4 regions of the Streptomyces sp. NPDC050439 genome follow, and region 1 is predicted to be linked to each of the others. Evidence: riboswitches for the same ligand, from Rfam matches in the RefSeq annotation. Region 1 holds a riboswitch; each other region holds the start of a gene.

The links. A riboswitch is a leader RNA that binds a small molecule or an ion and turns the genes downstream of it on or off. The one in region 1 is predicted to bind cyclic di-AMP.
Region 2: it holds a riboswitch for cyclic di-AMP, as region 1 does, so the genes downstream of both, AB0I66_RS01800 (LysM peptidoglycan-binding domain-containing protein) here and AB0I66_RS23900 (M23 family metallopeptidase) in region 1, are expected to answer to the same signal.
Region 3: it holds a riboswitch for cyclic di-AMP, as region 1 does, so the genes downstream of both, AB0I66_RS33135 (transglycosylase family protein) here and AB0I66_RS23900 (M23 family metallopeptidase) in region 1, are expected to answer to the same signal.
Region 4: it holds a riboswitch for cyclic di-AMP, as region 1 does, so the genes downstream of both, AB0I66_RS17665 (C40 family peptidase) here and AB0I66_RS23900 (M23 family metallopeptidase) in region 1, are expected to answer to the same signal.

What each region holds. Positions count from the first base shown of each region.
Region 1 is NZ_JBFAJT010000005.1:631,207-639,039, forward strand. Features, by position in the region: gene AB0I66_RS23885 (GNAT family N-acetyltransferase) at 1-10, opposite strand, end outside; gene AB0I66_RS23890 (HPr family phosphocarrier protein) at 144-425, shown strand; gene AB0I66_RS23895 (GntR family transcriptional regulator) at 580-1,266, opposite strand; gene AB0I66_RS23900 (M23 family metallopeptidase) at 1,494-2,297, opposite strand; cyclic di-AMP (ydaO/yuaA leader) riboswitch at 2,310-2,473, opposite strand; gene AB0I66_RS23905 (pitrilysin family protein) at 2,687-4,072, opposite strand; gene AB0I66_RS23910 (pitrilysin family protein) at 4,069-5,418, opposite strand; gene AB0I66_RS23915 (DNA topoisomerase IV subunit A) at 5,638-7,833, shown strand, end outside.
Region 2 is NZ_JBFAJT010000001.1:378,646-386,478, reverse strand. Features, by position in the region: gene AB0I66_RS01820 (class I SAM-dependent methyltransferase) at 15-740, shown strand; gene AB0I66_RS01815 (GNAT family N-acetyltransferase) at 759-1,307, opposite strand; gene AB0I66_RS01810 (hypothetical protein) at 1,376-2,485, opposite strand; gene AB0I66_RS01805 (hypothetical protein) at 2,488-3,639, opposite strand; gene AB0I66_RS01800 (LysM peptidoglycan-binding domain-containing protein) at 3,803-4,552, opposite strand; cyclic di-AMP (ydaO/yuaA leader) riboswitch at 4,556-4,712, opposite strand; gene AB0I66_RS01795 (restriction endonuclease) at 5,091-5,777, opposite strand; gene AB0I66_RS01790 (PAS domain S-box protein) at 5,966-7,267, opposite strand; gene AB0I66_RS01785 (ATP-grasp domain-containing protein) at 7,592-7,833, shown strand, end outside.
Region 3 is NZ_JBFAJT010000009.1:131,195-139,027, forward strand. Features, by position in the region: gene AB0I66_RS33110 (NAD(P)/FAD-dependent oxidoreductase) at 1-991, opposite strand, end outside; gene AB0I66_RS33115 (Ppx/GppA phosphatase family protein) at 1,390-2,316, opposite strand; gene AB0I66_RS33120 (DUF501 domain-containing protein) at 2,313-2,867, opposite strand; gene AB0I66_RS33125 (septum formation initiator family protein) at 2,933-3,415, opposite strand; gene eno (phosphopyruvate hydratase) at 3,554-4,834, opposite strand; gene AB0I66_RS33135 (transglycosylase family protein) at 5,061-5,768, opposite strand; cyclic di-AMP (ydaO/yuaA leader) riboswitch at 5,772-5,966, opposite strand; gene AB0I66_RS33140 (transglycosylase family protein) at 6,148-7,140, opposite strand; gene AB0I66_RS33145 (cytochrome P450) at 7,304-7,833, opposite strand, start outside.
Region 4 is NZ_JBFAJT010000004.1:69,267-77,099, reverse strand. Features, by position in the region: gene AB0I66_RS17690 (DUF5691 domain-containing protein) at 1-27, shown strand, start outside; gene AB0I66_RS17685 (cobalamin B12-binding domain-containing protein) at 108-524, opposite strand; gene AB0I66_RS17680 (alpha/beta fold hydrolase) at 929-1,783, shown strand; gene AB0I66_RS17675 (peptidoglycan DD-metalloendopeptidase family protein) at 1,991-3,634, shown strand; gene pcrA (DNA helicase PcrA) at 3,664-6,204, opposite strand; cyclic di-AMP (ydaO/yuaA leader) riboswitch at 6,448-6,605, shown strand; gene AB0I66_RS17665 (C40 family peptidase) at 6,613-7,821, shown strand.

The DNA.
Region 1 (7,833 bases):
GGGTCTGCATGGGCCCAGGGTACGGGTCGCGGGGGTGCCTTGGCCGGGGCAGGCTAGGAGACGTCGAACAGCCGGCGGAGCACTCGTGACGGCATGAGACACTGGTCTAGACAAGTGTGAGACACCTGGAAGGGCAGCAACACATGGCTGAGCGCCGCGTCAACGTCGGCTGGGCCGAGGGCCTTCACGCCCGACCCGCCTCCATCTTCGTCCGCGCGGCCACCGCCGCCGGCGTCCCCGTGACGATCGCCAAGGCTGACGGCAACCCCGTGAACGCCGCCTCCATGCTCGCGGTGCTCGGTCTGGGCGCGCAGGGCGGCGAGGAGATCGTGCTCGCCTCCGAGGCCGAGGGTGCGGACGCCGCCCTCGACCGTCTGGCGAAGCTGGTCGCGGACGGCCTCGAGGAACTCCCCGAGACCGTCTAGTAAAGACTGGTACTCATACGCCGAAGGGCCTGCCCCCGAAATAGGGGCGGGCCCTTCGGCGTTTTTCCACTGCTATTCGGGCAGTATTCGGGCAGCAGAAATAACGCCCCCCTCAATAGCGCTTCTTTCCACTTCTTTGTATACGGCGCCTCTGTTAAAGCCGCAGACCCACCGTGTTTACGGAATGTTGCGAACCCCTCACACCGGAGAGATGGCGCACGAAGCGCGGCCGGTGCGCGGCGGCCGTCCGCTCCGTGTGCTGAGCGGTGAGCGCGCGGGCCCGTTCCGCGTCCCCGCGAGCGACCGCGTCGACGATCGCGGCGTGCTCGGCCCAGGTCTCGGCGGGAGCGGCCGCCGTCTCGACCACGTACATCCAGGCGATCTTGTGCCGGAGCTGGGTGAGCAGTGCCGTGAGGCCCGGGCTGCCGGACGCCTGGGCGAGCGTCTCGTGGAACCAGCCGCCCAGGGAGCGCAGATCCTCGCTCTGGCCGCGCCTCGACCGCTCCTGGCCGAGCCTGACGAGACCGCGCAGGACCTTCAGATGCGCCTCCGTGCGACGCTGGGCGGCGCGGGCCGCGCCCAGCGGCTCCAGGAGCGCGCGGATCTCCAGGAGGTCGGCGGCCTCCTGCTCGGTGGGCTCCGCGACGCACGCGCCCGCGTGCCGGCGCGTGACGACGAAGCCCTCCGCCTCAAGGGTGCGCAGGGCTTCGCGCACCGGGACGCGGGAGACTCCGTAGCGGCGCGCGAGCAGTTCCTCGGTGAGCCGGCCACCCCGTTCGTAGACACCGGACACGATGTCGTCCCGGATGGCCGTGCATACCGAGTGCGCGGGAATGCGCATGACTGACCTCCGCCTTAATCCCCGCGTAACGCGGTCGATCGACGCCTGTTCTGCGACTCTATTGCAGGACGGCCGAATTTCCGACGGCAGGCCGAAATCCAGGGATACTTTTGGCCAAAGGAGATACGGGAACGACGAAAGCCCCGGCTCTCGACGAGCCGGGGCTTTCGGTGAATCAGTGGCGCTGCGTGCGTCCGCCGTCGACCGCGGGGATCAGACCGCCGGAATCAGACGTTAACGCCGTGCGAGCGGAGGTACGAGACGGGGTCGATGTCCGTGCCGTAGTCCGCGCCGGTGCGGGCCTCGAAGTGCAGGTGCGGGCCGCTGGAGTTGCCGGTGGAGCCGGAGAGGCCTATCTGCTGGCCCGGAGTGACCGCCTGGCCGACCGTGACACCGAGGGACGACATGTGGCCGTACTGGGTGTACGTGCCGTCGTTCATCTTGATGACCACGTTGTTGCCGTAGGCGCCGCCCCAGCCGGCCTCGACGACGGTGCCGGAGCCGACCGCGTGGACCGAGGTGCCGGACGCGGCGTGGAAGTCGACGCCGGTGTGGCTGCCGGAGGACCACATGGCGCCGCCGGTCTGGTAGCCCGTGGAGACGTACGAACCGGAGATCGGGGAGACGTAGCTGTTGAGGCGCTTGCGCTCGGCCTCGCGAGCGGCGCGCTCCTTGGCCTCGCGCTCCTTCTTGGCCTTGGCCTTCGCCTCGGCCTCGGCCTTGCGCTTCGCCTCTTCGGCCTTCTTCTTGGCGGCCTCTTCGGCCTTCTTGGCGGCCGCGGCGTCGTCGGCGGCCTGCTGCTGGGCGGCGGCCTGCGCGTCGATGCTCTCGGCGAGCGAGTCGCCGACGGAGATGGCCTGGGTCAGGCCGGTGTGCTCAAGGGCCGCCGCGTCGTCGGCGGCGAGCGCCGGAGCGGCCAGGCCTCCGATGACACCGGTGGTGGTGAGGGCTGCGACGCCCGCCACGTTCGCGGTGGTACGCGTGAGGCGGCTCGGGCGACGGTGCTTCCCGGTGGCACGGGTGAACGCCATGAAGCGGCTGATCCTTTCCTTCCTTCTCGCCTACCGGGTTAGCTGACGGGTTCGGAGCAGGAAGGTCTCCTACGAGTCCCTCACCTGACGGCAAGGTTCCCGATTCACCCCAAGGGGACATGTGGGTCCCCGGCTCCCCTGGCTCGCGCCGTACGGGGACTCGGCGATGACTGTCCGGTGCCGCGGGTGCGACTACTGCATGACGAACAGCCGGGATGACGCTAAGCGGGCCATCTTTCAAACGACAAACGGATCAGAGCTTTTGTAGCGCACGCCACAGGTCAGACACGTAACCTCCATACCAATTCGGACATATGAGGACCCCAGTGGTTAATCTCAGCCACTGGGGTCCCGATATGTCCTGACTGTCACTCAGCCTGTCACCATGCTCAGCCGGTGACGACACTCACTTCACCGATGCCGAGCGCCCTGACGGGCTCCTCGATCTGCGCGGCGTCACCGACGAGCACCGTCACCAGGCGGTCCACCGGGAAGGCGCTCACGACGGCGGCAGTGGCCTCCACGGTGCCGGTCGCGGCCAACTGGCGGTACAGCTGCGCCTGGAAGTCGTCCGGCAGGTGCTGCTCGACCTGATCGGCGAGGGTGGCCGCGACGGACGCCGCCATCTCGTACTTGAGCGGGGCGACGCCCACCAGGTTCTGCACGGCGACATCGCGCTCGGCGTCCGTGAGGCCGTCGGCCGCGAGGGTGCGCAGGACCTTCCACAGGTCGTCGAGCGCCGGGCCCGTGGACTCGGTGTCCACGGAGCCGCTGATGGCGAGCATCGCGGCGCCGGTGCCGTCCGGTGCGGAACGCAGGACCTGGGCGAACGACCGTACGCCGTAGGTGTATCCCTTCTCCTCGCGCAGGACGCGGTCCAGGCGTGAGGTGAGGGTGCCGCCGAGGCAGTACGTGCCGAGCACCTGCGCGGGCCAGACGCGGTCGTGGCGGTCCGGTCCCACGCGGCCGATGAGCAGCTGCGTCTGGACCGCTCCGGGGCGGTCCACGATGACGACACGCCCGGTGTCGTCCGCGGTCACGGGGGGCACCGGACGCGGCTCGGCGGTGCCTCCCGTCCAGGCGCCGACGGTGTCGGCGAGAACGGCGTCCAGGTCGACGCCGGTCAGGTCGCCCACGACGACGGCGGTCGCCGTGGCGGGCCGCACGTGCTTCTCGTAGAAGGTGCGAACCGCCGCCGAGTCGATGGCCGTGACCGTCTCCTCGGTGCCCTGACGGGGGCGCGACATGCGGGAGGTCGCCGGGAAGAGCTGCCGGGAGAGCTCCTTGGCGGCGCGGCGCCCCGGGTTCGCGGCCTCGTGCGGGATCTCGTCCAGGCGGTTGCGCACGAGGCGCTCGATCTCGCTGTCCGCGAAGGCGGGGGCACGCAGGGCGTCGGAGAGCAGGCCGAGCGCCTTCGGGAGGCGGGAGACCGGGACTTCGAGCGAGACGCGTACGCCGGGGTGGTCGGCGTGCGCGTCCATGGTGGCGCCGCAGCGGTCGAGTTCGGCGGCGAAGTCCTCGGCGGAGTGCTTGTCCGTGCCTTCGTTGAAGGCCCTCGCCATGATGGTGGCGACGCCGTCGAGGCCCGCGGGTTCGGCGTCGAGCGGCGCCTCCAGGTGGACCTCCACCGCGACGACCTGCTGGCCGGGGCGGTGGCAGCGCAGCACCGTGAGGCCGTTGTCCAGGGTGGCGCGCTCGGGCGCGGGGAAGGCCCACGGCCGTGCGTCGCCCGCCTGGGGCTGCGGATGGAACTGCATCGTTGCGGCCTCGGTCACTTCGCCGCCTCCTCTTCGTCCTCGTCGGTGGCTTCGGCGCCCGCGGTGCCGTCGATGGGCTCGTACACGAGCACCGCGCGGTTGTCGGGGCGCAGGCGGGCCGCCGCTGCCGCCTTGACCTCTTCGGCGGTCACGTCGAGGACGCGCCCGACGGCGGTGAGGGCGAGCTGCGGGTCGCCGAACAGGACGGCGTACCGGCAGAGTTCGTCCGCGCGGCCCGCCACCGTGGAGAGGCGGTCGAGCCACTCGCGCTCCAGCTGTGCCTGGGCGCGCTCCATCTCCTCCTCGGTGGGGCCCTCTTCCGCGAAGCGGGCGAGCTCCTCGTCGACGGCGGCCTCGATGACGGGCACCTCGACGTCACCGGACGTCTTCACGTCCAGCCAGCCGAGCGAGGGAGCGCCGGCGAGCCGCAGCAGGCCGAAACCGGCCGCCACGGCGGTGCGGTCGCGGCGCACGAGGCGGTTGTAGAGCCGGGACGACTCGCCGCTGCCGAGGACCGTCAGCGCCAGGTCGGCCGCGTCGCACGCGCGCGTGCCGTCCTCCGGGAGGCGGTAGGCGGCCATCAGGGCGCGGGCGGGGACCTCTTCCTCGACGACCTCGCGCAGCTCCTTCCCGATCGTGTCGGGCAGCGAGCCGTCGCGCGGCGGCTGCTTGCCGTCGTGCGAGGGAATGGACCCGAAGTACTTCTCGACCCAGGCGAGGGTCTGCTCCGGGTCGATGTCGCCGACGATCGACAGGACCGCGTTGTTGGGCGCGTAGTAGGTACGGAAGAACGCCCGCGCGTCCTCCAGCGTCGCCGCGTCCAGGTCGGCCATGGAGCCGATCGGAGTGTGGTGGTAGGGGTGGCCCTCGGGGTACGAGAGGGCGGTCAGCTTCTCGAACGCCGTGCCGTACGGAACGTTGTCGTAGCGCTGGCGGCGCTCGTTCTTGACGACGTCGCGCTGGTTCTCCATGGATTCTTCGTCGAGCGCGGAGAGCAGCGAGCCCATGCGGTCGGCTTCCAGCCACAGGGCCAGCTCGAGCTGGTGTGTGGGCATGGTCTCGAAATAGTTCGTGCGCTCGAAGCTCGTGGTGCCGTTGAGGGAACCGCCCGCACCCTGCACGAGCTCGAAGTGGCCGTTGCCCTGCACCTGCTTCGAACCCTGGAACATGAGGTGCTCGAAGAGGTGCGCGAGGCCCGTACGCCCCTTGACCTCGTGGCGCGAACCGACGTCGTACCAGAGGCAGACCGCGGCGACCGGGGTCAGGTGGTCCTCGGAGAGCACCACGCGCAGGCCGTTGGACAGCCGGTGCTCGGTCGCTGTCAGGCCGCCGGAGCCGGCCTCGGCTGTGGCCGTGTGACCCATGGGCATGTACGTCCCTTCGATCGCGAAAAGCTGGAAATTCTGCCAGTCCTGACACTGTATGCAAGCGTGCCGACAACCTGTGAAGTTCCCGCTCCGCGCTCGGCGTAGTCGGCCCCGAAGTCCGGGTCGTGGTCGGCGTTGTCAGTGGGACAGTCCACAATGGTCGGCGTCAGATCCCTTTGATGCCCTGGCAGACACCCTGAAGGAGCCGCAGCAGCGATGGCCCGCCGCAGCACGAAGACCCCGCCGCCCGATGACTCGTTCGAGGAGAAGATCCTCGACATCGACGTCGTCGACGAGATGCAGGGCTCCTTCCTCGAGTACGCGTATTCGGTCATCTACTCGCGCGCCCTGCCGGACGCCCGGGACGGCATGAAGCCGGTGCACCGGCGCATCGTCTATCAGATGAGCGAGATGGGCCTGCGCCCCGAACGCGGCTATGTGAAGTGCGCCCGCGTCGTCGGCGAGGTCATGGGTAAGTTGCACCCCCATGGCGACGCGTCGATCTACGACGCCCTGGTGCGCATGGCCCAGCCCTTCTCCATGCGCCTGCCGCTGGTGGACGGCCACGGCAACTTCGGCTCCCTCGGCAACGACGACCCGCCGGCCGCCATGCGGTACACCGAGTGCAAGATGGCCGACGCGACGTCCTTGATGACGGAGTCGATCGACGAGAACACGGTCGACTTCGAGTCGAACTACGACGGCCAGGAGCAGGAGCCGGTCACCCTCCCGGCGGCCTACCCGAACCTCCTGGTCAACGGCGCCTCGGGCATCGCCGTCGGCATGGCGACGAACATGCCGCCGCACAACCTCGGCGAGGTCATCGCCGCGGCCCGCCACTTGATCAAGCACCCCGGGGCCGACCTGGAGACGCTGATGCGTTTCGTGCCGGGCCCCGACCTGCCCACGGGCGGCCGCATCGTCGGCCTCTCCGGGGTCAAGGACGCGTACGAGTCGGGCCGCGGCACCTTCAAGATCCGCGCCACGGTGGCCGTCGAGAACGTGACCGCGCGCCGCAAGGGCCTGGTCGTCACCGAACTGCCCTTCTCCGTGGGCCCCGAGAAGGTCATCTCGAAGATCAAGGACCTGGTCGGCTCCAAGAAGCTGCAGGGCATCGCCGACGTCAAGGACCTCACGGACCGCTCGCACGGCCTGCGCCTGGTCATCGAGATCAAGAACGGCTTCGTCCCGGAGGCCGTCCTGGAACAGCTCTACAAGCTGACGCCGATGGAGGAGTCCTTCGGCATCAACAACGTGGCCCTGGTGGACGGCCAGCCCCTCACGCTCGGCCTCAAGGAACTGCTCGAGGTCTATCTCGACCACCGCTTCAACGTCGTGCGCCGCCGCAGCGAGTTCCGCCGCGGCAAGAAGCAGGCCAGGCTGCACCTGGTCGAGGGTCTCCTTGTCGCCCTCCTGGACATCGACGAGGTCATCCGCCTCATCCGCTCCAGCGAAAACTCCGCGCAGGCCAAGGAGCGCCTGATGGAGCGCTTCTCGCTGAGCGAGGTCCAGACGCAGTACATCCTCGACACGCCGCTGCGCCGCCTCACCAAGTTCGACCGCATCGAGCTGGAGTCCGAGCGCGACAAGCTCAAGGCCGAGATCGAGGAGCTGACCCGCATCCTGGAGTCGGACGCCGAGCTGCGCAAGCTGGTCTCCGCCGAACTGGCCGCCGTGGCGAAGAAGTTCGGAACGGACCGGCGCACGGTCCTCCTGGAGTCGGCGGGCACTCCGGCACCCACCGTCTCGCTCCAGGTGGCGGACGACCCGTGCCGCGTGCTCCTCTCCTCGACCGGCCTCCTGGCCCGTACGGCCAACGGCGAGCCGTTCGCCGAGAGCGACACCAAGCGCGTCAAGCACGACGTGATCGTCTCCGCCGTGCCCGCGACCGCGCGGGGCGAGGTGGGCGCGGTGACCTCTGGGGGACGCCTGCTGCGCCTCTCCGTGGTGGACCTCCCCCAGCTCCCGGAGACGCATTCGGCACCGAACCTCTCCGGAGGCGCCCCGGTCTCGGAGCTGCTCTCCCTGGAGGCGGACGAGAAGCTGATCTGCCTGATGACCCTGGACGAGTCCTCACCGGGCCTGGCCCTCGGCACCGAACAGGGCGTGGTCAAGCGCGTCGTCCCGGACTATCCGTCCAACAAGGAAGAGCTTGAGGTCATCACCCTCAAGGACGGTGACCGGATCGTCGGCGCGGCCGAGCTGCGCACGGGCGAGGAGGACCTGGTCTTCATCACGGACGACGCGCAGCTGCTGCGCTACCAAGCCTCACAGGTGCGCCCGCAAGGCCGCCCCGCGGGCGGCATGACGGGCATCAAGCTCGCGGACGGCGTCAAGGTCATTTCCTTCGTGGCGGTGGACCCGGCCGTCGACGCCGTGGTCTTCACGGTGGCGGGCTCGCGCGGCACGCTC
Region 2 (7,833 bases), on a different contig from region 1:
CGATACGGTGGCGCGTGACCAACTCCTATGACGCTCTCGCGCCGCACTACGACCTCATCATGACCTCGGGGTATTACGACTACGACGCCTATGCGAGGGAATTGCGGGCACTCATCGGCAACCGCAGGGATGTCCTGGAACTCGGCGTAGGCACAGGGCTGGTGTGTGATCGCCTGCTCGCCACAGGGCCCACCGGCATGCGGATCACCGGAATTGATCACACCGAAAGAATGCTCGCCCAGGCTCGGAACAGACTCGGCGACCGAGTGGAGCTCGTCGAGATGGACATCCTCTATGCCGTCCCGGAATCGACATTCGACGTCGCCTTCTCCGTCGGCGGCATCTGGTACTGCCTCCGTGACGGTGACGAAATTACCCTGGGCAGCCACCTGGTGGAGGAGAGCGACAACATCAAGGGCCTGCGGAATCTCGCAACTGCGCTCCGCCCGGGGGGACTTCTGGTCCTGGCGGTTCAGGACGCGCATCACGCCCTCCGGCGGACGCTGCCCGGAGGGCTTGTCTACGCCCAGGAGTCCCGGGCAGAAGGAGGGGGCCGTTTCACCAAGGACTACTACGTGATGCGCGAGACCACCGTGGTGGCGCATCAGCGCTCGGGTTATCGCGTATTCGGCGCGGCCGACGCCGACCGGCTCATGGAGCAGTGCGGTTTCCGTCGTCAGTCAGGCGGCGACGAGCCCTTCTGCCGGCCCGCACAATACATGCAGTACGTGAGGGTGTAGGGCAGGGGCAGGCGCAGGTCAGACCCGGGGAAGTGAAGGGTCGGGCTTCCAGGGGGATGGTGCGGTGATGGACCACCGTTCGTGGTCGCGCCAGGCCCCGTCGATGTAGAGATAGGCGGGGGAGAGGCCCTCGTAACGGAAGCCCAGGCGCTGGACCAAGGCCAAGGATGCCTGGTTGGCCGGTTGGATGTTGGCCTCGAGGCGGTGGAGGCGCAGGTCGTCGAAGGCGTGCCGCAGGGCGACGGTGAGACCTTCGGTCATGTAACCCCGCCCCGCGGACGGGGCGAAGGCCGCATAGCCGAGTGATGCGCCCTGGTAGCGGCCCCGGATGATCGAGTTGAAGTTCACCATCCCGGCCGCCGCGCCGGTCTCCTGAACGCGGATCAGGAAGCCCCGGGTGGTGCCGTCACTGAAGCGGCGCATCCAGTCCTGGAACTCCGCCGCGGTCGTGGGCAGTTGCATCCACGGCGAGTGGAGTTCGGTGCTGGCCCGCACGAGCGCGCAGAACTCGTCCTGGTCGGCGAGGGTGAGCGGGCGCAGTGCGACTCGTGACGGGTTGTGAGGCATGGGGCGATGCTAGGAGCTCATCTGGAAAAGTGGATCACCTTGGTGATCCACTTTTCCGTAAAGCCTGCTCAGCCGAAGCGTTGAGTGCGCGGCGCGAAGGTGTTCTCGGGCCCGGCGGCACGGCCGACCGACCACACCGTCGACGTACCCGGCACCGGCGCGAGCTGCAGCGTCCGGGAGTCACCCTCCCCGGCCACCGCCGGTTCGCTGTGCCCGGTGAACGACTGGCCGTCCCAGGCCAGGAAATCCGGCCCGGACACCAGGGGCGGGTAGCTGCCGGGCGGCCCGTACTTCTGCGAGTTGGCCACCGAGACCCAGCCCAGCTTGCCGTTCGCGGCAGGGGCGAACGAACTGATCGAACCGAAGTCGGTGGGCACGGTCACCCGGCTCCACGCGTTCCCGTCCCAGCGCATCAGCAGCGGCGGAATCGGCTTGCCCACCGGACCTCCGACGAACCCGGCCGTGCCCCCCGCCCATACCTCTGTCGGAGAGACCGCGAACACGCTGCCCACGGCCGACCTCGGGAACCCGTCCACGATCGTCTGCTGCCACGCCTGCCCGTTCCAGTGCGAGACCGCCGCACCCGAGTTGGTGGCGCCCGCGGCCCAGATGTCGTCGGCCGCCACCACGTGCATGCCATAGACGGCTCCCGGCGGCACCGGCATGTCCTGCCAGCCGCTCCCGTCCCGCCGCAGCAAGACCTGCGCGCCGTCCCGCGATCCGATCAGCCAGGTCTCACCGCCGCCGGTGACGACCTTGGTCAGCAGGACACCGCGGGGCGCACGGCTCTCGCGCCAGGCGGTGCCGTCAAAGCGCAGCAGGCGGGCGCCGCCCGCCGAGTCGCGGCCGACCGCCCAGATCGCGGTCGGAGAGGTCGCGGCGATGGACAGCAGGTCGCCCTGCCAGCTGACCTTGGGAAGGCTCTGGCGCTGCCACGCGGTTCCGTCCCAGCGCAGCATCAGCGGAAAGCCCGGTGCCTCGCGGCCGACGGCGTCGGAGCCCACGGCCCACGCCCGGTCAGGACCGAACGCCACGGCCTCGTTCAGGCCGGCCTGCGGGCGTACTTGGGCCGGAACCGGGACGTGGCGCCAGGCACCGGGCTCCGCCGCGGCCGAGCTCATGACGGTGATGACGGTCATCGCGACGGCGAGAACCGCGACGAGAAGTCGGCGCACCATGGTCAGCCTCCAAGCCGCTCGCTCATCAGGTTCGGTTTCGAGCCGTAGATCTCGACGGTCCCGAAGGACAGCAGCGAGGACCCGGCCCTCGTCAGTGCACGCGGTTTCACGTCGATCGCGTTCGTGCGCTCGGGGCCGTAGGAGAAGGTGGTGCGGGAGCCGTCGATCCGCGCGTACTTCGACTGGAACGCGCGGTCGCTGCGCACCGGCAGCCACAGCGCGCCGTCCGGGCCGCGCACCATGGCCTCGGTGTAGGTGTCGCCCAGGGGCGGGTGGGTGGTGCGCCAGGTGCGGCCGTTCCAGGTCATGAGGTACGTGCGTGACGCGCCGTCGCTGTACTGACTGCCGCCGATCGTGACGCGGCCGGAGGGTTCGAGCAGCATCGTGTGTACGTTGCTGTTCGGCGGCAGCGGCACCTTCGCGTCCCGCCAGGCGGTGCCGTCCCAGCGCAGGACGGTGGTCCCGTTGGTGGTGTCCGCCCAGGCCCAGGCGTCGGTGGCCGAGCGCGCGGTGATCCCCATGACGTACAGCACGCCGTCGGGGGTGGACTGTGTGGTCCAGTCGGAGCCGTCGTGGTGCAGGACCTTCAGCCCCGTCTCGTCCTCACCGACCACCCAGGCGGCACCGGGCACGGCGGCGAAGTCCTGGTAGGTCCACAAGGTCTGTGGCAGGGGGACCGTGCTCCACCCTTCCGGCCCTCCCGGTCCTCCCGCCGACCGGCGCAGGATCTCGCCCGCTCCGTCGCGGTTGTGCAAGATCCACGTTTCCTTGCCGACGAACTGCACCTTGCCGAGCCAGCCCGATGCCTCGGCGCCCGGGAAGCTGCTGTCCCGGCTCCACGCCGCGCCGTCCCAGCGGTACAGCATCGGCCGCACCCAGTCGGTGGTGTGCTCGTACCCGGTCGCCCAGGCATCGCCCGGCCCGCGGGCGGCGAGATCGGACACGGTCACGGGCGGTGCGGCCGCGGGTACCGGCAGCGCCGACCAGCTCGGCGTCACGCTCGGCGCGTGGGCTTCGGCAGGCGGCACCGCCGCGGCCGGGGATACGAGCGCGACAGGCGACACGGCCGCGGTACACGCGACGACAAGGCAGACGATGACCGCACGGAGATCACGGGCATCACGGAGAGCACGAAGACCACGGAGACCGTTCATGAGACCCCCCAGAACGCGAAGGTCGCTCACCTTATTGGCATGCCCCCGTCCGTGAATAGACGGGTGCATGCCAATTCGAGGCTCCCCTGCGGGAGGTTCCGACAGCCCTGGGCCCCGGCACGTACGGCGTGCCGGGGCCCAGGGCCCGAGAGACCGGGATCCCCTAGTAGGGGCCGTTCACGTTGTCGATCGAGCCGTAGCGGTCGGCCGCGTAGTTGCAGGCGGCGGTGATGTTGGCGACCGGGTCATAGCTGTCCAGCGAGGTGCCGACCACGTGGTAGGCGTCGAAGGTCGGGGCGATGACCTGCAGGAGTCCCTTGGACGGGGTTCCCGCGACGGCGTTGACGTCCCAGTTGTTGATGGCCAGCGGGTTGCCGGAGGACTCGCGCATGACGTTGCGGTGGATGCCCTCGTAAGTGCCGGGGATGCCGTGCTGCGCCATGACGTCGAGCGACTCCTTGATCCAGCCGTCGAGGTTGTCGGCGTACGTCTTCTTCGCCGGGGCGACGGCGGGCTTGGCGGCGTTCGTGCGCTCGGAACGGTCCGCCCGCTCGTCGGAGGCCTTGCGGGCGGCCGCGTCGTCCGCCGGAGCCTTCTGCCCAATGGTGATCTTGAGGCCGGGGTGTATCAGCTTCGGGTCGGCACCCAGAACGCTGCGGTTGTCCTCGTACAGCTTCTTCCAGCCGCCGCCGACGGAGTGCTCCCGGGCGATCTTGGCGAGAGAGTCGCCCGCGGCGACGACATAGGTCTTGGGGGCGGCGGCGGGCTTGGCGGCCGCCGCGGGCTGCGCCGCACTGGCGGCGGTCGCGCCGATCACCGGGAGGACGAGCACGGCGCCGCCCGTACCTGCCGCGGCGATGCCCCGGCTGAGCGAGCTGGACTTGGGGCGGCGGTGCTTACCCTTTGCAGGCATGACGAATTTCCTCTCCGTCGCCTACGAGGTGAGCTGTCGGGTTCGGACGGGAGATGTCCGGTCGCACTGTGAATGCGACTTCACCCCTAGCCGTTCCGGAATCCGGATCGGCGGCTTACCTGGGTCCCCCGCTCCTGCCGTGCGTAAGTGAGTGAGTACGGGAAGGGTTTCCGGACAGCGGCAGGATTCGGCGTTCCATCCGGATTGACGGTGACGTTAGGCGAGATTGCCCGGACAGAACAAGGCCGGAATTCTCTCGGAGAATGCGCGAGGGTCATTCTCGGAGTCCGCGGCCCGCGCCCCCATTGATCAATTAGCCTCAACTTTGTTTGGGGGAAGCGAAAATGCGCTGGGCGGCTCTTGCGGCCCCGATCTGCGGGTGTGACTCATTCCACTGCGCTGCGACGCCAAGTGGGTGCAGACGTGGCCTTATTCGCAAAAGCGGACATAATGCGATCCCTATTTTTCATGTCAAAACGGGCATCTTTTTTGGGTGGGACCCGGTGGTGATGCCTTCCGGCGAGCCTGATATGGGCTCTCAGTTCGTAGGCATAAAGCGAGGCGGGGGCGGGATATTGGGCAGCAATTCCCACAACGGCCGTGATCCCGCCGCCCAGTTGGCGAGCGTGGCGCGGTCGACCAGGTGCATGTGCAGCTGTCGGGCCAGGGGGGCGCACCGCTGGGAAAAGCGTCCGTTGGTCACCACCAGGACGATGTCCGCGCCGTGCAGCTGGCGGGCTGTCCCGTTGACGCGCTGCAGGTCGGGCGTGCCGACCGGCGAACCCTGCGCTCCGTTCCCGCGGTGCTTGCACTGGATGACCCACTTGCGGCCCATCGGGTCGGTGGCCAGCACGTCAGCCCCGTTGTCACCCGTGCCACCCGTCTGCCGGGCATCCGTACAGCCGTCGCGGCGCATCAAGTCCCGCACCGCGTACTCGAAGTCGCGGTGATGCAGTGAGTCCAATTGCGACATCGCATAGCGCAGTTGACGGCGCCGGACGTCCGCCCACAGGGCCCGTTGGCGTCGCTGATGCAAGATTCCAAGGCTCGCGACCGCGGCCGCGACACTTGACCCGATCAGTAACCACCAGTGGTCCATCAGCCAATTGACCAATGAGGTGACGAGTACGAGGGCCACGGCAGCACCGGCAAGGAGCGCCACGAGTCGCGCTTGTTGCCGCTGCTGCCTTTTGGTCGGGCGCCGCCGGCGCCGCCGCGCGGGCATCCGCCGCGTCACTGCCGACCGCCCTGGAGTGAAAAGAGCCTGACAATCGGCATGAGCGGCTCCCTTTCCCGACGGACTCCCCCTCCGACCTTCCATGTTTGCAGCCACCACTGACGGTCCGAATAGATTCGTTCACGTCAGACGCAGGGCTATTTCCAGGCGTTGACTCCGTGCCCGGATTCCGTCCGTCAGACGGAACTGAGCGGATGGGCCGCCGTCGCCGATCGCGGGGGCCAGGCGCGTGGGGCGAGGATGCCCAGGACGTAGGCCCGGGCGACCAGGGCGGGGCGGGTGGTGGCGTCCAGGAGTTGCCGCAGGCGGCTCAGGTGGTAGTCGACCGTCTGCCGGGACAGCCGCAGCGAGGTGGCGATGTCACTGTTGCTGCTGCCTTCCGCAAGGAGGGAGAGGATGCGAATCTGCGCCGCGGTGAGCGAGGGGTGGGCCTCGTGGGCCAGGCTCTGATGTGTGACGACGGCCCAGACGTGCCGGGCTCGGCCGGCGGAATGGCCGACCGTCGTCAGGTGCAGCTGCGCACGGCGTTGCCGCCCCTGAGTGTCGACGAGCACGGCGGACGTCTCCACCCGTCTCGTGCGGCGGGCTATCAGACCGTTCCATCTGCGGTGCAGCTGTTCCAGGTCAGAGGTAGAGGCGGAGGCGGAGGCGAGCAGCGTGTGTGCGCGGCGGCCCACCAGGTCGGGCAGCCCGAGGTGGAAGAGATCGGCGGCCGCCGAACTCGCCTCGATCACGCGCCCGTTGGCCGAGAGCAGCGCGCAGGGCAGGCCGCTGTGGTCGCGCAGCGCCTGCAAATTCTCCTCCGCCTCCTGACGTTGGACCATGGCTCGGAGGTGGTCGGTGATGTCCACGTAGATTCCGGCGACGCAGGTTTCCGCGTCCTCCCGTACCGGGAAGCGGTGACCGGCTGCCCGGCCGACGCTGCCGTCCGGTCGGCGATAGCCGAGGGTGTGCCGCACCGGAGTGCCCCGGGTGAGGATCTCCTGGTCCAGGGCGCGGAACTCGGCGGCCTCGACCGGCGCGTCGAAGTCTTCGATGAACCTGCCGGTGAGTTCCCTCGGTGTGGTGCCGTACAGGTGCGCATAGGCGTGGTTGGCCCACAGATAGCGTCCCGCGCGGTCCCGGATGAAGGCGGCGGCCGGGGCCAGATCGACGAGGTCGGCGAAGGCGGCGTACCGGTGTGGGGCGTGCGCGTCCACCTCCACCGCGAGGCCACGCGTACGGCTGTGGGCGCGGGTCTCGTCCAGGGGCCAGCTCACGTCGAAGGTGCGACCGTCGAACTGCGCCTGCCAGCTGACCTCCTCCGGTGGATGCCCCGGCCCCGAGAGTTCCTCGTGCATGCGTTCCAGGAAGCGCTGCGCCGTCCCGGTGTCGGCGAAGGCGCCGCCTCCCCTCTCCAGGACCTGCCACGGCTGGTCCACCTCCCACCAGAACGCGGGCAGATGTTCGAGCAGAGCCTTGAGATTGGAGTCGTTCACAGCGTTTTCTCCGTCCGTATTCAACTGATTGACGCACAGTCACCAAGCGATGCGTTTCCCGCGTCGATCTCGCGCATGCTCGGTTCTCGGCCGAATCGGCCGCGGTGGCGGGTGCCTCGGGCGTCGCGTGCGACTGCGGCACTCAGGCATTTGCCTGAACGGCAGACGTCCCCGGTGGCGCTGCGGAGGTCTGTCGCCTGGTCCCCTTGAGTGTGCGGGTGAACACACCCCGCAACGTACGCCCCGGTGGCCCCACTTGTTCTACGCGCGTCACCGAGCCGTACGTCGACCTGCCTCAACCGGACGAATGGAGAGGGAACTTCAGTGAGCAAGGTGCTGTTAGTGCATGCCAAGGGTGGCCCGCCGCTCGGTCACGTCCTCGCGCGGACGGCCGCCAGGGCGGAAGTGCACCTGCTGGCGCTCAGCGCACTTCCTCCCGCCGTGGCGGACACGGCCGAGCGGCTGTGCGCCTCCGTCGTGACGCCCGCCGACGCGCGCCGCGCCGACCTGGTGTCCCTGATCGTCTCGCGGGCCGAAGCCGTGGGCGCGGCCGCGGTGCTCACCTT
Region 3 (7,833 bases), on a different contig from region 1:
GGGCGTTCGGCGGGCACCAGGCGTTCTCGTTGCCGGCCTTGCGGCCGACCATGTCCGGGACCTGGGCGTTGTCGCCCGCGGCCCAGATGTAGTCGGTGCCCTGGACCTGGAGGGTCGTCTGGGTGTCGACGTGGCCACGGGGGCCGAGCGGCAGACCGAAGCGGGCGAGCGCCGGGTTGGGCTTGACGCCCGCGGTCCACACGATGGTGCTGGAGTCGACCTCGAGGCCGTTGTTGAGCACCACGTGGCCGTCCACGCAGGAGTCCATGCCGGTCTTGAGGTAGACCTCGACACCGCGGCCCTCGAGGTGCTCCTTGCCGTACTGGCCGAGCTTCGGGCCGACCTCGGGGAGGATCTTGTCCGCGACGTCGACGAGCACGAAGCGCATGTCCTCGCGCTTCACGTTGTTGTAGTACTTGGCCGCGTCGCGGGCCATGTCCTCGACCTCACCGATGGTCTCCGCACCCGCGAAGCCACCGCCGACGAAGACGAAGGTCAGCGCCTTGCGGCGGACGTCCTCGTCCGTCGTGGAGTCAGCCTTGTCCAGCTGCTCGAGGACGTGGTTGCGCAGGCCGATGGCCTCCTCGATGCCCTTCATGCCGATGCCCTGCTCGGCGAGGCCGGGGATCGGGAAGGTGCGGGAGACCGCGCCCATCGCGATGACCAGGTAGTCGAAAGGCAGCTCGTACGCCTCGCCCACGAGGGGGGCGATCGTGGCGACCTTGCGGTCCTGGTCGATGGTGGTGACCCGGCCGGTCAGAACTTCCGCCTTGGGCAGCACGCGTCGCAGCGGGACGACGACGTGCCGAGGCGAAATGCTGCCGGCGGCGGCTTCGGGGAGGAAGGGCTGGTAGGTCATGTACGACCGGGGGTCGACGACCGTGACGGTCGCCTCTCCGTAGCGCATCTTCTTGAGAATGCGCCGAGCTGCGTACAGGCCTACGTACCCACCGCCTACTACGAGGATCCTGGGACGCTCCGTGGTGCTCATGCCATCGAGTATCCACCTGCCCGGCGGGGGTCGCTCGTGCGCCCCTTCACAAGCATGGGTGGACCCTCTGCTATAGTTCGCCGCCCACGTGACGCAGGCCATAGAGCCCCAGGGGAACCACGGGATGACCCGGGACGTTGTGCACCCCTTGTGAGCTGCCGCTCTGGCCCATCGGACGCAGTGGACCACTCGATGGACCCACCCTCCGGACCCCCTCCCGAACCTTCACTGTCGTGGGTCGCGGGGCCCTCTCGGGTCACTTTTAGGGGTCCGGAACCCCTGAACATCGACCAACCGAGCCGATTTCCTTGTGAAGAACTTCACGAACTTTCCCGACGGCATGTCGTCGGGGGCCCTTCCGGGCCCCTCGACAGCCGCTCAGACGCTACATCAGGCGCTCAGGCGATCGACCAGCCGATGCCGTCGAGGATGTCGTGCTCACTGACGACAACCTCCCGCGCACCGGTCCTTTCCATGATCGAAAGGAGGACGAGGGCGCCCGACACGATCACGTCCACGCGCCCCGGATGCATCACCGGGATCGCGGCCCGCTCGTCGTGCGTGGCCCCGGCCAGACGGCCGACGATCTCGCTCACCTGCTCGTAGGAGACACGGGAGTGGTGGATCGCCGCGGAGTCGTACGCGTCGAGGCCGAGCGCGATCGCGGACACCGTCGTCACCGAGCCCGCGAGGCCGACCAGGGTGCGCGCCTCGCGGATCGGCACCGTCTCCTCGGCCAGGTCGAGCGCGGCCGTGATGTCGGCGCGGACGGCGGCCAGTTCGGCGAGCGCGGGCGGATCGCTGCGGATGTGCCGCTCCGTGAGGCGCACACAGCCGATGTCGACGGAGCGGGCGGCGCGGACGGTGTCGTCGCCGACGACGAACTCCGTGGAGCCGCCGCCGATGTCGACGACGAGATACGGCTTGGCGAGGTGATCGCTGCCCGTCAGCTCCTTCGTCGCCCCCGTGAAGGAGAACTCGGCCTCCTGGTCACCGCTGATGACCTCCGGCTCGACGCCGAGGATGTCCAGGACCCCGCGGACGAAGTCGTCGCGGTTCTCGGCGTCGCGGGAGGCGGAGGTCGCCACGAAACGGACGCGTTCGGCGCCGTGGGCCTTGATGACCTCGGCGTACTCGCGGCACGCGGCGAAGGTCCGCTCCAGGGCCTCCGGGGCCAGACGGCCCGTCTTGTCCACGCCCTGGCCGAGGCGGACGATCGTCATCCTGCGGTCCAGGTCGACGAGTTCACCGGTCCGCGGGTCGGCGTCCGCCACAAGGAGGCGGATGGAGTTCGTGCCGCAGTCGATCGCGGCGACGCGGGTCATGCGGGCTCTCCCGTGCTCTCCCCCGCGGGCTCACCCTCCGCGAGGGACACGCACGCTCCCTTGCGCCACCACTCCGGGAGCATCGCGATCGCCTCGTCGCCCAGCGGATTCACGCCGGGACCCGCGGCCAGCGAGTGGCCGACCAGGACGTGCAGGCACTTCACGCGGTCCGGCATGCCGCCCGCGCTCGGGAAGCCCTCCAGGACCTCGATGGCGTCACGGCGCGCGATGTAGTCCTCGTGCGCCTTGCGGTAGGCCGCGGCCAGCTCGGGGTCCGTCTTCAGACGCTCCGACATCTCCTTCATGACGCCGTTGGCCTCAAGGGTGCCGATCGCGGACGCGGCCCGCGGGCACGTCAGGTAGTACGTCGTCGGGAACGGCGTCCCGTCGGGAAGGCGCGGCGCCGTCTCGACGACGTCCGGCTGCCCGCACGGGCAGCGGTGGGCGATGGCCCGCAGGCCGCGCGGCGGGCGGCCGAGCTGCTGCTTGAATGCCTCGACGTCGGCGTCGGTGGGCTCGGTGCGCGGGGTGGTCGGCGGGGGCGTTTCCATGCCTGTCTTTCGATCGGTTCCGTAGAGGTTTCTGTGGGGCTCAGTCGTCGTGGGGCTTACGGAGCTCAGCCGTCGTCGGCCGGGCGGTCCGCCTTGTCGACGCCGTCCCATACGTTCGAGTACCAGGGCCTGGCGGCGGCCCCCTGGTCGGTGCGCTGCTTCTGCGCCGCCTCGGGGTCGATCACCGTGTAGCCGGTCTCACCCGGCATCACATAGTGCAGCCGGTCCCGGATGCGCTGCTCCGCGTACGCGTCGTCACGCCAGCGGGCCTTCTCGTCCTTCAGCCTCTCGACGTGCTCGCGGCGCTCGGCCTGCTCCTTGCGCTGGTCGGCGATCTCCGCGCGCTGGGAGACGTACTGCCTTATCGGGTAGGCGAGCGCGACGACCAGCGAGCACAGCACGAGCGCGAGGAGCGCGGCGCGTCCCGTGAGCCGGGAGCGGCGCGCCTGGCGCTTGGTCTGGGAGCGGTAGACACGCTCCGCGGTCTGCTCGCCGAGCAGCCGCAGCCTGGTCGCGGTGGAGAACCGGTCGCGGTCCTTCACGGCCATGTGTGCCGCCTCCCCGATACGTACGAACGTCCCCGCACACGGTACGGGACCGAGTACGGGGACGTACGTATCTACTCAGCGGAGCCGAGCACCTGAGCTGTTCAGCCCTTGAAGCGGGGGACCGCCGAGCGCAGGGCGTCAGCCCTTGAAGCGGGGAAACGCGCTACGGCCCGCGTACACCGCGGCGTCGTCCAGGATCTCCTCGATGCGCAGGAGCTGGTTGTACTTGGCGACGCGCTCGGAGCGGGCCGGGGCGCCGGTCTTGATCTGGCCGCAGTTGGTGGCGACGGCGAGGTCGGCGATGGTGACGTCCTCGGTCTCGCCGGAGCGGTGCGACATCATGCACTTGAAGCCGCTGCGCTGCGCCATCTCGACGGCGTCGAGGGTCTCGGTCAGCGAGCCGATCTGGTTGACCTTCACCAGGAGGGCGTTGGCCGACTTCTCCTCGATGCCACGGGCGAGGCGCTCGGGGTTGGTGACGAACAGGTCGTCGCCGACGAGCTGGACCTTGTCGCCGAGCTTCTCGGTGATGACGTTCCAGCCGGCCCAGTCGTCCTCGAACAGCGGGTCCTCGATGGAGACGAGGGGGTACGAGGCGACGAGCTCCTCGTAGTACTCGGTCATCTCGGCGGCCGAGCGGGACTTGCCCTCGAAGTCGTACGAGCCGTCCTTGTAGAACTCGGACGCGGCGACGTCGAGCGCGAGCGCGATCTGCTCGCCGGGGACGTAACCGGCCTGCTTGATGGCCTCGAGGATGAGGTCGAGCGCGGCGCGGTTGGACTCCAGGTTCGGGGCGAAGCCGCCCTCGTCGCCCAGGCCGGTGGAGAGGCCCTTGTCCTTCAGGACCTTCTTCAGCGTGTGGTAGACCTCGGTGCCCCAGCGCAGGGCCTCGGAGAACGACTCGGCGCCGATCGGCGCGATCATGAACTCCTGGATGTCGACGTTCGAGTCGGCGTGCGACCCGCCGTTCAGGATGTTCATCATCGGAACGGGCAGCAGGTGCGCGTTCGGGCCGCCGAGGTAGCGGAAGAGCGGGAGGTCGGAGGCCTCCGACGCGGCGTGCGCGACGGCGAGCGAGACGCCGAGGATGGCGTTGGCGCCGAGCGAGCCCTTGTTGTCGGTGGCGTCGAGGTCGAACATCGCCTGGTCGATCAGGCGCTGCTCGGTCGCGTCGTACCCGACGAGCTCCGGGCCGATCTGCTCGATGACGGCGAGGACGGCCTTCTCCACGCCCTTGCCCATGTAACGGTTGGGGTCACCGTCACGGAGTTCGATGGCCTCGAAAGCACCGGTGGACGCACCGGACGGAACGGCGGCACGACCCGTGCTGCCGTCGTCGAGGCCGACCTCGACCTCGACCGTGGGGTTGCCTCGGGAGTCCAGGATTTCCCGGGCTACGACGACGTCGATGGACGGCACGAGCATCTCCTTCTGGGATGTGACGCGGGTACGCGAGGCGTTGGCCTCGCGGACACGAGCCTAACCGGCTCCCGGACAAGAGCCAGCCGAGCGACCGTCCTGTGGACAAACCGAGAGCAAAAAGTTTCCGAACGGAACAAACATACCCCGCCCCGGTGCGTACGGGGGATACGCGCACCGGGGCGGGGTGGACCCGAGGGGACGGGGTGGGGACGGCAGCTACCGCTTAGCTCAGGTGGAGCTGCTGACCGGGGAAGATCATGTCGGCGTTCTCGATGATGTCGCCGTTGAGCTTGTACACCTTGTGCCAGCCGCCCTTGACGTCCTCCGCCTTGGCGATCTTGGAGAGGGTGTCACCCTTCTTGACCTTGTACTCGCCGTCACCCTTCTTGACCGTCTTGCCGGTCGGGGTCTCGACGGTCTTCTTGGACTCGGCCTTCGGCGCGGCCTCCGCCTTCGGAGCGGCCTGCTGCGGCTGCTCGGTCTGCGGCGTGGGCTGGCTCTTGGGCTGCTCCTGGGTCTGCTGCGGGGCGCTCTCCTGCGCACCGCCACCCTCGTTGGAGGCGCCCGAGAGGCCGACACCGCAGCTCGGCCAGGCACCCTTGCCCTGACCCGCGAGGACCTTCTCGCCGATCTCGATCTGCTGGGCCTTGGAGGCCTTGTCGGCGGTGGGCGCGTACTTCGTGCCGCCGTACGCCGCCCAGGTGGACGACGAGAACTGCAGGCCGCCCGTGTAGCCGTTGCCGGTGTTGATGGACCAGTTGCCGCCCGACTCGCACTGGGCGACGGCGTCCCACTCGGAGTTCGTGGCGGCGGAGGCCTGGCCGGCCGCCATCAGCGGGGCTGCGACCGCGACACCGGTGACGCCGGCGAGCGTGGCGACACGGGTGGCCTTGGACGGGCGGCGGTGCTTGCCCTTGCTGGAAAACAGCATGAGTGATCCCCTCACCGACGCCTGCGAGGTGAGCTGTCGGGTTCGGGCCGATGAAGTTGCCCGGCCGCACTTCCTGAGTGCGACTTAACCCCTAGCCGTTCCCGTCCGTCTCCCCGCCTCGCTCTCGCGAGGCCGTTCAACGGCCGGGCCCGGCGGAAACCTTGGGTCCCCCGCTCCTGCCTACGGCGCTTACGCGACGACTGTTCCCGAACGGCCGTTGGCAGGACTCGGCGTACCGACCGGCGGGGCCCGCTGTGGCGAGCGGTCACGACCGTAGACATGCGATCGCCCGAATTTCAAAGACGATCAGGGCTTCTGAGACCCATGTCTCACTTGCGCCAATTGGGACATCAAGCGCAAAGCGACTCGCCAACTACCCCTACTTTTCGCCCAAATCGAGGCTCTGACCGGGAAGGATGAGGTCGGGGTCGGTGCCGACCGACTTCTCGTTCTCGGCGTACAGCTCGGTCCACCCGCCCTGCACCTCCAGGTCGTCGGCGATGACCGAGAGGCTGTCCCCGGAACGGACCGTGTACGTCCCGTCGGTGACGTCGTGCTCGCGCTCGTCGCCGCGTGAGGCGTGCCGGCCCGAACCCTCGCGGGCTGAGCCTTCGGACGCCTCGTCGTCGGCGCTGCCGCCGCGGTGGCGGCCTTCGCCCTCGCCGGTGGAGGGGGTGGGGGCGGGCGAAGTGGCCTCTTCGCGCCCGGACTTGTCCGGGTCACCGGACTTGGTCGAGTCACCGGCCTCGGCCGACTCGTCCGAGTCATCCGACTTGCCCGACTCGTCGTGATTCTTGTCTCGTGACGCGTCGTCGGCGTCCGGCTTCCCGGACGGCTCGGCGTCGTCCGAGGGGTCGGCCGACTCGCTCGGCGACGCGTCCGTCTCATCCGACCCGCCCGGCTTCGACGACTCGTCGTCCGAACCGGTCGATTCCGACGGCTCGTCAGAAGGGATGGTCGTGATCGGGGCGCCCGGGTCGACGTCGGCGGCGGCGCCGCCCTCGGTGAGACCGGCGACCGGCGCGCAGCTCGGCCAGTGGTCGGGCCCCTGGTCGTCGAGAATCTTCTCGGCCACGGAGATCTGCTGGGAACGGCTCGCCTGGTCGGCGCTCGGCGCGAAGTCGAGGCCGCCGTACTCCTCCCAGGTCTCCTGCGAGAGCTGGAGCCCGCCGTAGTAGCCGTTGCCCGCGTCCGAGCTCCAGGATCCGCCGCTCTCGCACTCCGCGACCTTGTCCCACGTGGCGGTGTCCGCCGCGCTCGCGCTGGTGGCGCCGAGCAGCGGGATCGCGATGGCCGATCCCGCCACTCCTGCCGCGACGATCAGGGCCGGGGCCTGGCGGGGGCGTCGGTGACGACCATTGCCGGAGAGCATGCGGTTGCCTTTCGCGTGACTGGAGCGACGACTGCGGCACGGGATGCCGAGTCGTCGGTGAACGTAGCGGCAGTCGAACGCTTGTCACAAGTCGATGCAGCGGAGATCACGTGAAAGTCACAGTCTTGACGGTCCGTCAGCTAAACGTCGTTCCAGGGGTCGATTATTTGCTCTGCTGTGCGGGTGTGAACTCCACGGGAAGCGTGCGCAGTCCCCGCATGATCAGCCCGCCGCGCCATCTCAAATCACCAGGTTCCACCGCCAGGCGCAGGTCAGGGAGGCGCCGCAGGAGGGTCGCGAGGGCGGCCTGCCCTTCGAGTCTGGCCAGCGGTGCGCCGAGACAGTAATGAATGCCATGGCCGTAGCCGAGGTGTTGGTTGTCGCGGCGGGAGAGGTCGAGCGTGTCCGGCCGGTCGAATCGCGCGGGGTCGCGATCAGCGGCGGCGAGGACCACGAGGACGGGGTCGCCGGCGGCGATGTCCTCCCCTCCGACGGTCAGCGGCTCGGTGGCGTACCGCCAGGTGGCGAGTTCGACGGGACCGTCGAAGCGGAGGAGCTCCTCCAGTCCCGTTTCCAGGAGGCCGATGTCGCCGCCCGCGAGCGACTCCTGGAGCCGCTCGCGCTGCTCGGGGTGGGTGAGGAGGGCGTACGTGCCGTTGCCGATGAGATTGACGGTGGTCTCGAATCCCGCGA
Region 4 (7,833 bases), on a different contig from region 1:
GAAGATCCGGGGGTGCCGTCATCTTAGGCACCCCCATCGCGAGGCCGGGCGACGGACCGGTCGCGAGGCCCGGGCGGCCGGGCGGTCCCAGTCCGGCACGGTGGCCGTCAGGCGCCCGCAGGCTGGCGGACGTTCGCCCGGACCCAGTCCACGATCGAAGCCGTCGTGGCCCCGGGAGTGAAGATCTCCGCGACGCCCTTCTCCTTGAGCGGCGCGATGTCCGCCTCGGGGATGATGCCGCCGCCGAACACCTTGATGTCCTCCGCGTCGCGCTCCTTGAGGAGCTCGATCACGCGCGCGAAGAGCGTGTTGTGGGCCCCGGAGAGGATGGACAGACCGATCGCGTCGGCGTCCTCCTGGATCGCGGTGTCCACCACCTGCTCGGGCGTCTGATGCAGGCCGGTGTAGATGACCTCCATACCCGCGTCACGCAGTGCCCTCGCGATCACCTTCGCTCCGCGATCATGACCGTCGAGACCCGGTTTGGCCACCACCACGCGGATCGGACCGGCTGCCACACCCATCACTGCCTCCATGTACCGATATCCATCTGTCCAAGCACTGGCACCCCGTGCCGCACCGGCCGGGGAAGTGAACGAACGTTATCCCCAGCATCTCGCACCCGGCAGTTTCACGGTGGAGAGCGAGGGGGAAATCACACGAAGGGACACGTTCGCTGCGCGCCACTCCCGTGTCCAGCGGCTTTGGGACCGCCCGCGGGACGGCGCAAGGGGAGCCGCAACGAGGTCGCCGTGCCACCGCGCCGTCCGCTGCGCGCCGTGGTGATGCGGCGGATCGGCGATCGCGCCGGTACAGGGTGCGCCGTCGGCGCTGACCACGCACCGCCGTACGACCTCTGCCACGCCTCCCCACTACGGGCACACGGGGGTCAGAGCCGTCCCCCGGCGTGCCGACCGGGAGGTCGACCATGACCATCACGAGGGTCCTGCCCTTTCGCCCGCCCTGTTCTCTGCTGCCCGCCAGACTGGCGGGGCTCTCCATAGCCCTGCTGAAGGCGACCGCACTGGAGGTGGCGATCCTCGCCGGGCATCTCCTCCTCTACCCGTCGGGCATCGCGCAGGAACGCAGGATCGCCGCCGAACTGCCGCCTCCCGACGCGCCCCGGCTCCCCGCGGAGAGCCGGCCGCCGGTCGTCCTGCTGCACGGCTTCATCGACAACCGCTCGGTCTTCGTCCTCCTGCGCCGCTCCCTGGCCCAGCACGGCGGCCAGCACGTGGAGTCCCTCAACTACTCGCCTCTCACCTGCGACATCCGCACCGCGGCCGAGTTGCTCGGCCGCCACATAGAGGAGATCTGCGAGCGCACGGGCCACCACCAGGTGGACATCGTGGGGCACAGCCTCGGCGGCCTGATAGCGCGCTATTACGCGCAGCGCCTGGGCGGCGACGAGCGCGTCCGCACCCTGGTCACCCTCGGCACCCCGCACGAGGGGACGCGGGTCGTGCCGTTCGCCGACGCGCACCCGATCGTGCGCCAGATGCGCCCCGGGTCGGACGTGATCGAGGAGCTGCGGGAGCCCGCACCGGGTTGCCGGACCCGTTTCGTGAGCTTCTGGAGCGATCTGGACCAGCTGATGGCACCGCTCGAGACGGCCTGCGTCAACCACCCCGACCTGATCGCCCAGAACGTACGGGTCTCCGGTATCGGTCATCTCGCCCTGCCCGTGCACCCCGCGGTCGCCTCCGGCATCCGCCAGGCCCTCGATCTGCCTGCTCCGGGGACTCCCGCGAAGGGCGCCGAGAACGGACTCACCGTGGCCTGAGGAGCAGCTCGCGCACCCCGCGGCGAGGGAAAATTGTCGAACGGAGCTCGAACGCAAGGCCAAAGCTGTGCCCGCCGACCGCCGAAAGGCGGCCGAATGCCCGTTTCCTGAGAGCACGAAACCTGCCGAAGATTGTCGTCCCCGCATACCGCCGGGTACAGTCGCCGCACTGCTCTGCCCCCTGCTGCCGAGGCGAAAGAGAAGTTGGTGAACGACCGTCACCCGTCGGGGAGCTCGACACCCCCGGCCTCGGCACCCGCCGACCATGCGCCCTACGCGGCGTATGACCCGCAGAGCACCCAGCACGGCGCCTACACCGGTTACGACAGCTACTCCACCGGAAGCTTCGACACCACGGGCAGCTATGCGGCGGCCGGTCACGACACCGGAAGCTTTGCGTCCGACCCGCTCTTCGGCGACATGCCCGGCAGCTCGTACGACACCGGCCAGTGGTCCACCACGGGGACCCAACAGACGCTGAACCACGACCCGTACGCCGCGCAGCACCAAGCCGCGTACGACACCGGTGGGTACGAGAACGGTGGCTACGACACCGGTGGTTACGACACCGGCGCCCTGTGGTCGACCGGCGGCCACCAGCACCTCACCGCCGACATCCCGGCGCAGCAACCGGGCCCCGAGGCCACGGGCCAGTGGGACGCGGGCACCTGGGACCAGCCGCAGCAGACCGGCCAGTGGCAGACCCAGGCCTTCGACACCGGCGCTTACGACGCGACCGCGTGGAACTCCGCCGACCAGGACATGACGTACGGGACCACCGCGACGCACGATGCGTACGGCACCCCCGAGACACTTGAGGCACACGAGGCGCACGGCACGTACGAGGGCCAGGACACGCCCGGAGCGCCGGACACATACGAGGCTCCCGAACCGTACGAGCATTCGCCTTACGACACCGGGTCCTACGCCACCGCGTCGTACGACTCCGGCCCTCCCTCCCCCGACGCCTACGCTCAACCGGTTCCCGCCGAGCACGAGTTCACACCCGACGAGGCTCCCGCCGATTCACTCGGCCCGGTCGAGCCGACCCGCAGGGTCTCCGCGGGTGACGACGAGCCTCCGCTCATGGACCGTTCGCACGGCTCCCGCTCTCGGGCCCGCCGCCGCTCCCCCGCCAAGCGCTCCGCGCTCTTCACCGTCGCCGTGCCCTCCGCCTGCGTGATGGGCGTCGCGGGTATCGCCGCGGCGTCCGTGGGCAACTTCGGCGGCGACGACGGCAAGGAGACGCAGGCGGCAACGGCCCCGGACCCCACGTCGGTGCAGCCCTCCGCCGCGAACAACAAGCTCGACACGCAGCTGGCGAACCTCTCGGCGGACGCCGGTGACTTCGCGGACCGCGCGAGCCGCACGCAGGAACGTATCGACCTCAAGGCGGAGAAGGTCGCCGCCCAGAAGAAGGCCGCCGAGGAGGCCGCGCGCAAGGAGCGCCTGCGCCCGAAGTTCTCTTTGCCGGTGAAGCAGCACGGTCTGAGCGCGTACTACGGCCAGGCCGGCGTCAACTGGATGTCCGCGCACTCCGGAATCGACTTCCCGGTGTCGTACGGCACCGAGGTGCTCGCCGCCACCGACGGCACGGTCTCCACGAAGTGGAACAGCGCCTACGGCAACATGGCGATCGTGACCGCCAAGGACGGCACGGAGACGTGGTACTGCCACCTCTCCACGCACAAGATCTCCAGCGGCCCCGTCAAGGCGGGCGACCCCATCGCCTTCTCCGGGAACTCCGGCAACTCCACTGGTCCGCACCTGCACTTCGAGGTGCGTCCCGCGGGCGGCTCGGCCATCGACCCGCTGCCGTGGCTGCGCAGCCACAACCTCGACCCGACGTAACTCCGGCCGCCCCCGCGGCTCCTGGGGCCCTAGAGCTTCTCCACCGGCGCGTACCGCAGGAGGAGCCGCTTCGGCTTCGGCTCTCCGAAGTCCACCGTCGCCTCGGCGTTCGCGCCCGTCCCCTTCACGCCGACCACGGTCCCGAGGCCGAACTGGTCGTGCGTGACCCGGTCCCCGACCGCGAGCGCGACCACCGGCTTCTCCGACGCGCGACGCGTGGCGAAGCCCTGGGCGCCGCCGGTCCGCGAGCGGGACGACGACAAGGAGGAGGCGATCCCGGCTGCGGGGCCGGAAGTGGCCGGCGCGCCGACGGAACCCTTCCGCTTCCAGTCCAGGTGCGCCTCCGGGATCTCCTCCAGGAAGCGTGAGGGCGGGTTGTACGAGGGCTGTCCCCAGGCGCTGCGCATCGAGGACCGCGTCAGATAGAGCCGCTCACGCGCGCGCGTGATGCCCACATACGCGAGGCGGCGCTCCTCCTCCAGCTCCTTGACCTGGCCGAGGGAGCGCATGTGCGGGAAGACTCCGTCCTCCATGCCGGTCAGGAAGACGACCGGGAACTCCAGGCCCTTGGCGGTGTGCAGTGTCATCAGCGTGATGACTCCGGAGCCGTCGTCCTCCTCGTCCGGGATCTGGTCGGAGTCGGCGACGAGCGCGACCCTTTCCAGGAACTCGGAGAGCGTGCCGGACACGCCAGTGCCCGCGGCCTCCTCGCCCTCGGTCGCGCCTTCGACTTCGCCTTCGCCTTCGCTGTCGCTGTCGTTGTCGCTTTCAGCGGTCGCCGCACCGCTGTCCTGCTCGAACTCCAGGGCCACGGCGGCGAGTTCCTGGAGGTTCTCGATGCGGGTCTCGTCCTGCGGGTCGGTCGAGGCCTGCAACTCGGCCAGATACCCGGTCCGTTCGAGCACGGCCTCCAGGACCACGGCGGGCCCCGCGCCGGACTCGACGATGGTCCGCAGCTCCTCCATCAGGACGTTGAAACGCTTGACGGCGTTCGCCGAGCGGGCCGCCATTCCGTACGCCTCATCGACGCGCTTCAGGGCCTGCGGGAAGGAGATCTTCTCGCGCTGCGAGAGCGCGTCGATCATCGCCTCCGCGCGGTCACCGATACCCCTCTTGGGCACGTTCAGAATGCGCCGCAGTGGGACGGAGTCCTCCGGGTTGGCGAGCACGCGCAGATACGCGAGGACGTCCCGGACCTCCTTGCGCTCGTAGAAGCGGACGCCGCCGACGACCTTGTAGGGCAGGCCGACGCGGATGAAGATCTCTTCGAAGACACGCGACTGCGCGTTCGTCCGGTAGAAGATCGCGACGTCGCCCGCCTTCGCGTCGCCCGCGTCGGTGAGCCGGTCGATCTCGTCGGCGACGAACTGCGCCTCGTCGTGCTCGGTGTCGGCGACATAGCCGGTGATGCCGGCGCCCGCGCCCGCGTTGGTCCACAGGTTCTTGGGGCGGCGGCTTTCGTTGCGCTCGATGACTGCGTTGGCCGCGGTCAGGATCGTCTGCGTGGAGCGGTAGTTCTGCTCCAGGAGGATCGTGGTCGCGTCGGGGTAGTCCTCCTCGAACTGGAGGATGTTGCGGATCGTCGCGCCGCGGAAGGCGTAGATCGACTGGTCGGCGTCACCCACGACACACAGCTCGGCCGGGTCGTCGCCCTCGCCTCCGGAGGGGCCCACCAGCTCGCGCACCAGGGCGTACTGCGCGTGGTTGGTGTCCTGGTACTCGTCGACCATGACGTGGCGGAAGCGGCGGCGGTAGTGCTCGGCGACGTCCGGGAACGCGCGGAACATGTGGACCGTCGTCATGATCAGGTCGTCGAAGTCGAGGGCGTTCGCCTCGCGCAGCCGCGACTGGTACATCGCGTACGCCTGGGCGAGCGCCTTCTCGAAGCCGTCGGCGGCCTGTCCCGCGAAGGTCTCCTCGTCGATCAGCTCGTTCTTCAGGTTCGAGATCTTGGCGCTGAAGGACTTCGGCGGGAACTTCTTCGGGTCGATGTCCAGGTCACGGCAGACCAGCGCCATCAGCCGCTTGGAGTCGGCGGCGTCGTAGATCGAGAAGGAGGAGGTGAAGCCCAGCTTCTTCGACTCGCGGCGCAGGATGCGGACGCAGGCGCTGTGGAAGGTCGACACCCACATCGCGTTCGCCCGCGGTCCGACGAGCTGCTCGACGCGCTCCTTCATCTCGCCCGCGGCCTTGTTCGTGAACGTGATCGCCAGGATCTGTCCCGGGTGCACGTGCCGCTCGGCCAGGAGATACGCGATGCGGTGCGTCAGGACCCGGGTCTTGCCGGAGCCCGCGCCCGCGACGATGAGCAGCGGTGAGTCCGCGTGCACGACGGCCGCGCGCTGGTTCTCGTTCAGCCCGTCGAGCAGGGCCGCCGGGTCGATCACGGGGCGCGGGGCGCCGCCGCGGTAGTGCGCGTCCCGGGGTACGGGCGCGTCGAACTTCCCGTCGAACAGATCGTCCGGAACGGATTCCGGGGCACTGTCCTCGGGCGGCGGCGGGGGCTCCTCCTCGGAAGCCCGCGAGGGCTTGAGGTCCGCCAGGAAGCTGTCATCAAAGAGGCTGCTCATCGCCTCCCGAGTCTAGGCGGCCCCACTGACAACCCGCCCCGGGTTCCGGCCACGTCCACCCGCACACGGCCCGCCCGCGGATCGTCACGTTCCGCGACTGCGCTGCGTGTCCGCGTCAAGGGCTTCGTAAAGTAACGAAAATGTATCGGGCATATCGAACATCAACCTTCACACGGACCACACGAGTTGGCTACCGTGCTCCGCGGGCTGCTCGTACTCCCACCGGCGAACCCCGCCGGTAACGGGTGGCCTCCGCCGAGTTCGATCTCCTCGGAGCCGGGGACCCACCAAGAACTTGGGGTGAATCGGTCCCGTACGCAGTACGGGACTGTAGGGCAACCTTCCGGAACCACCCGCCCGAACCCGACAGCTAACCCGGTAGGCGGTCTACGGAAGGAGTCGCCTCCCTTGGCGTCGCACCGCAAGCCGCGGGCCCGCATCACCGGTCTGCGCACCGCTCCGGCCCTCGGCATCACGACGGCAGCCCTCACCTCCGTGGCCCTCCTGTCACAGAGCGCGCAAGCGGCACCGTCAGCGCCCCGGAAGCCCAGCCTCGAAGAGGTGCAGAAGAAGGTCGACGACCTCTACCACCAGGCGGGCGTGGCCACCCAGAAGTACAACTCGGTCAAGGAGCGCACCGACAAGCAGCGCAAGAAGGTCGACACCCTTCTCGACGACGTGGCCGAGCGCGCCGACAAGCTGAACGAGGCCCGCCGGCAGCTGGGCACGTTCGCCGCGGCCCAGTACCGCACCGGCGGCGTCTCCGAGACCGCCACGATGATGCTCGCCGACGACCCGCAGGGGTACTTCGACCAGAACCACCTGTCGGACCGGCTGACCGCACGCCAGAAGAAGGCGGTCGACGACTACCAGACGCAGCAGGCCTCGGCCACGAAGCAGCGCACGAAGGCCGCCAAGAGCCTGGAGACGCTGAGCGACTCGCGGAACGATCTGCGGACGAGCAAGCAGACCGTCCAGAAGAAGCTGGGCAAGGCGCGCACGCTGCTCTCGGAGCTGACGGCCGAGGAGAAGGCGCGGCTCGCGGCGATCGAGAAGAAGAAGGAAGAAGAGGCCAAGCGCAAGGCCGCCGAGCTGGCGCGCAAGCAGGAGGCCGAGGCGGAGGCCAAGCGCAAGGCGGCGGAAGAGGCCGCGGCCAAGGAGCGCGAGAAGGAGACCCCGGACTCGGGCACGGGGTCGGGTACGGGCTCGGGTTCCGACACCGGCACGGGTTCCGGCTCCGGCTCCGGCGGCACGGACAGTGGTTACGCGACGAAGGCCGCGAAGGTGATCAACTTCGCCGAGGCGCAGATCGGCAAGCCGTATGTGTGGGGCGCGACCGGGCCCGACTCCTACGACTGCTCCGGGCTCACCCAGGACGCGTGGAAGGCCGCGGGGATCTCTCTGCCGCGTACGACGTGGGACCAGGTGAAGGTCGGCACGACCGTGAAGACGGCCGACGCCAAGCCCGGCGACCTGGTGTTCTTCTACGACGACATCAGCCACGTCGGGATCTACATCGGCGACGGCAAGATGATCCACGCCCCGAAGCCGGGTACGAACGTCCGCGTCGAGTCGATCTACTACATGCCCATCCACAGTGTGGTGCGGCCCGCCTGAGCACTCGCCCAG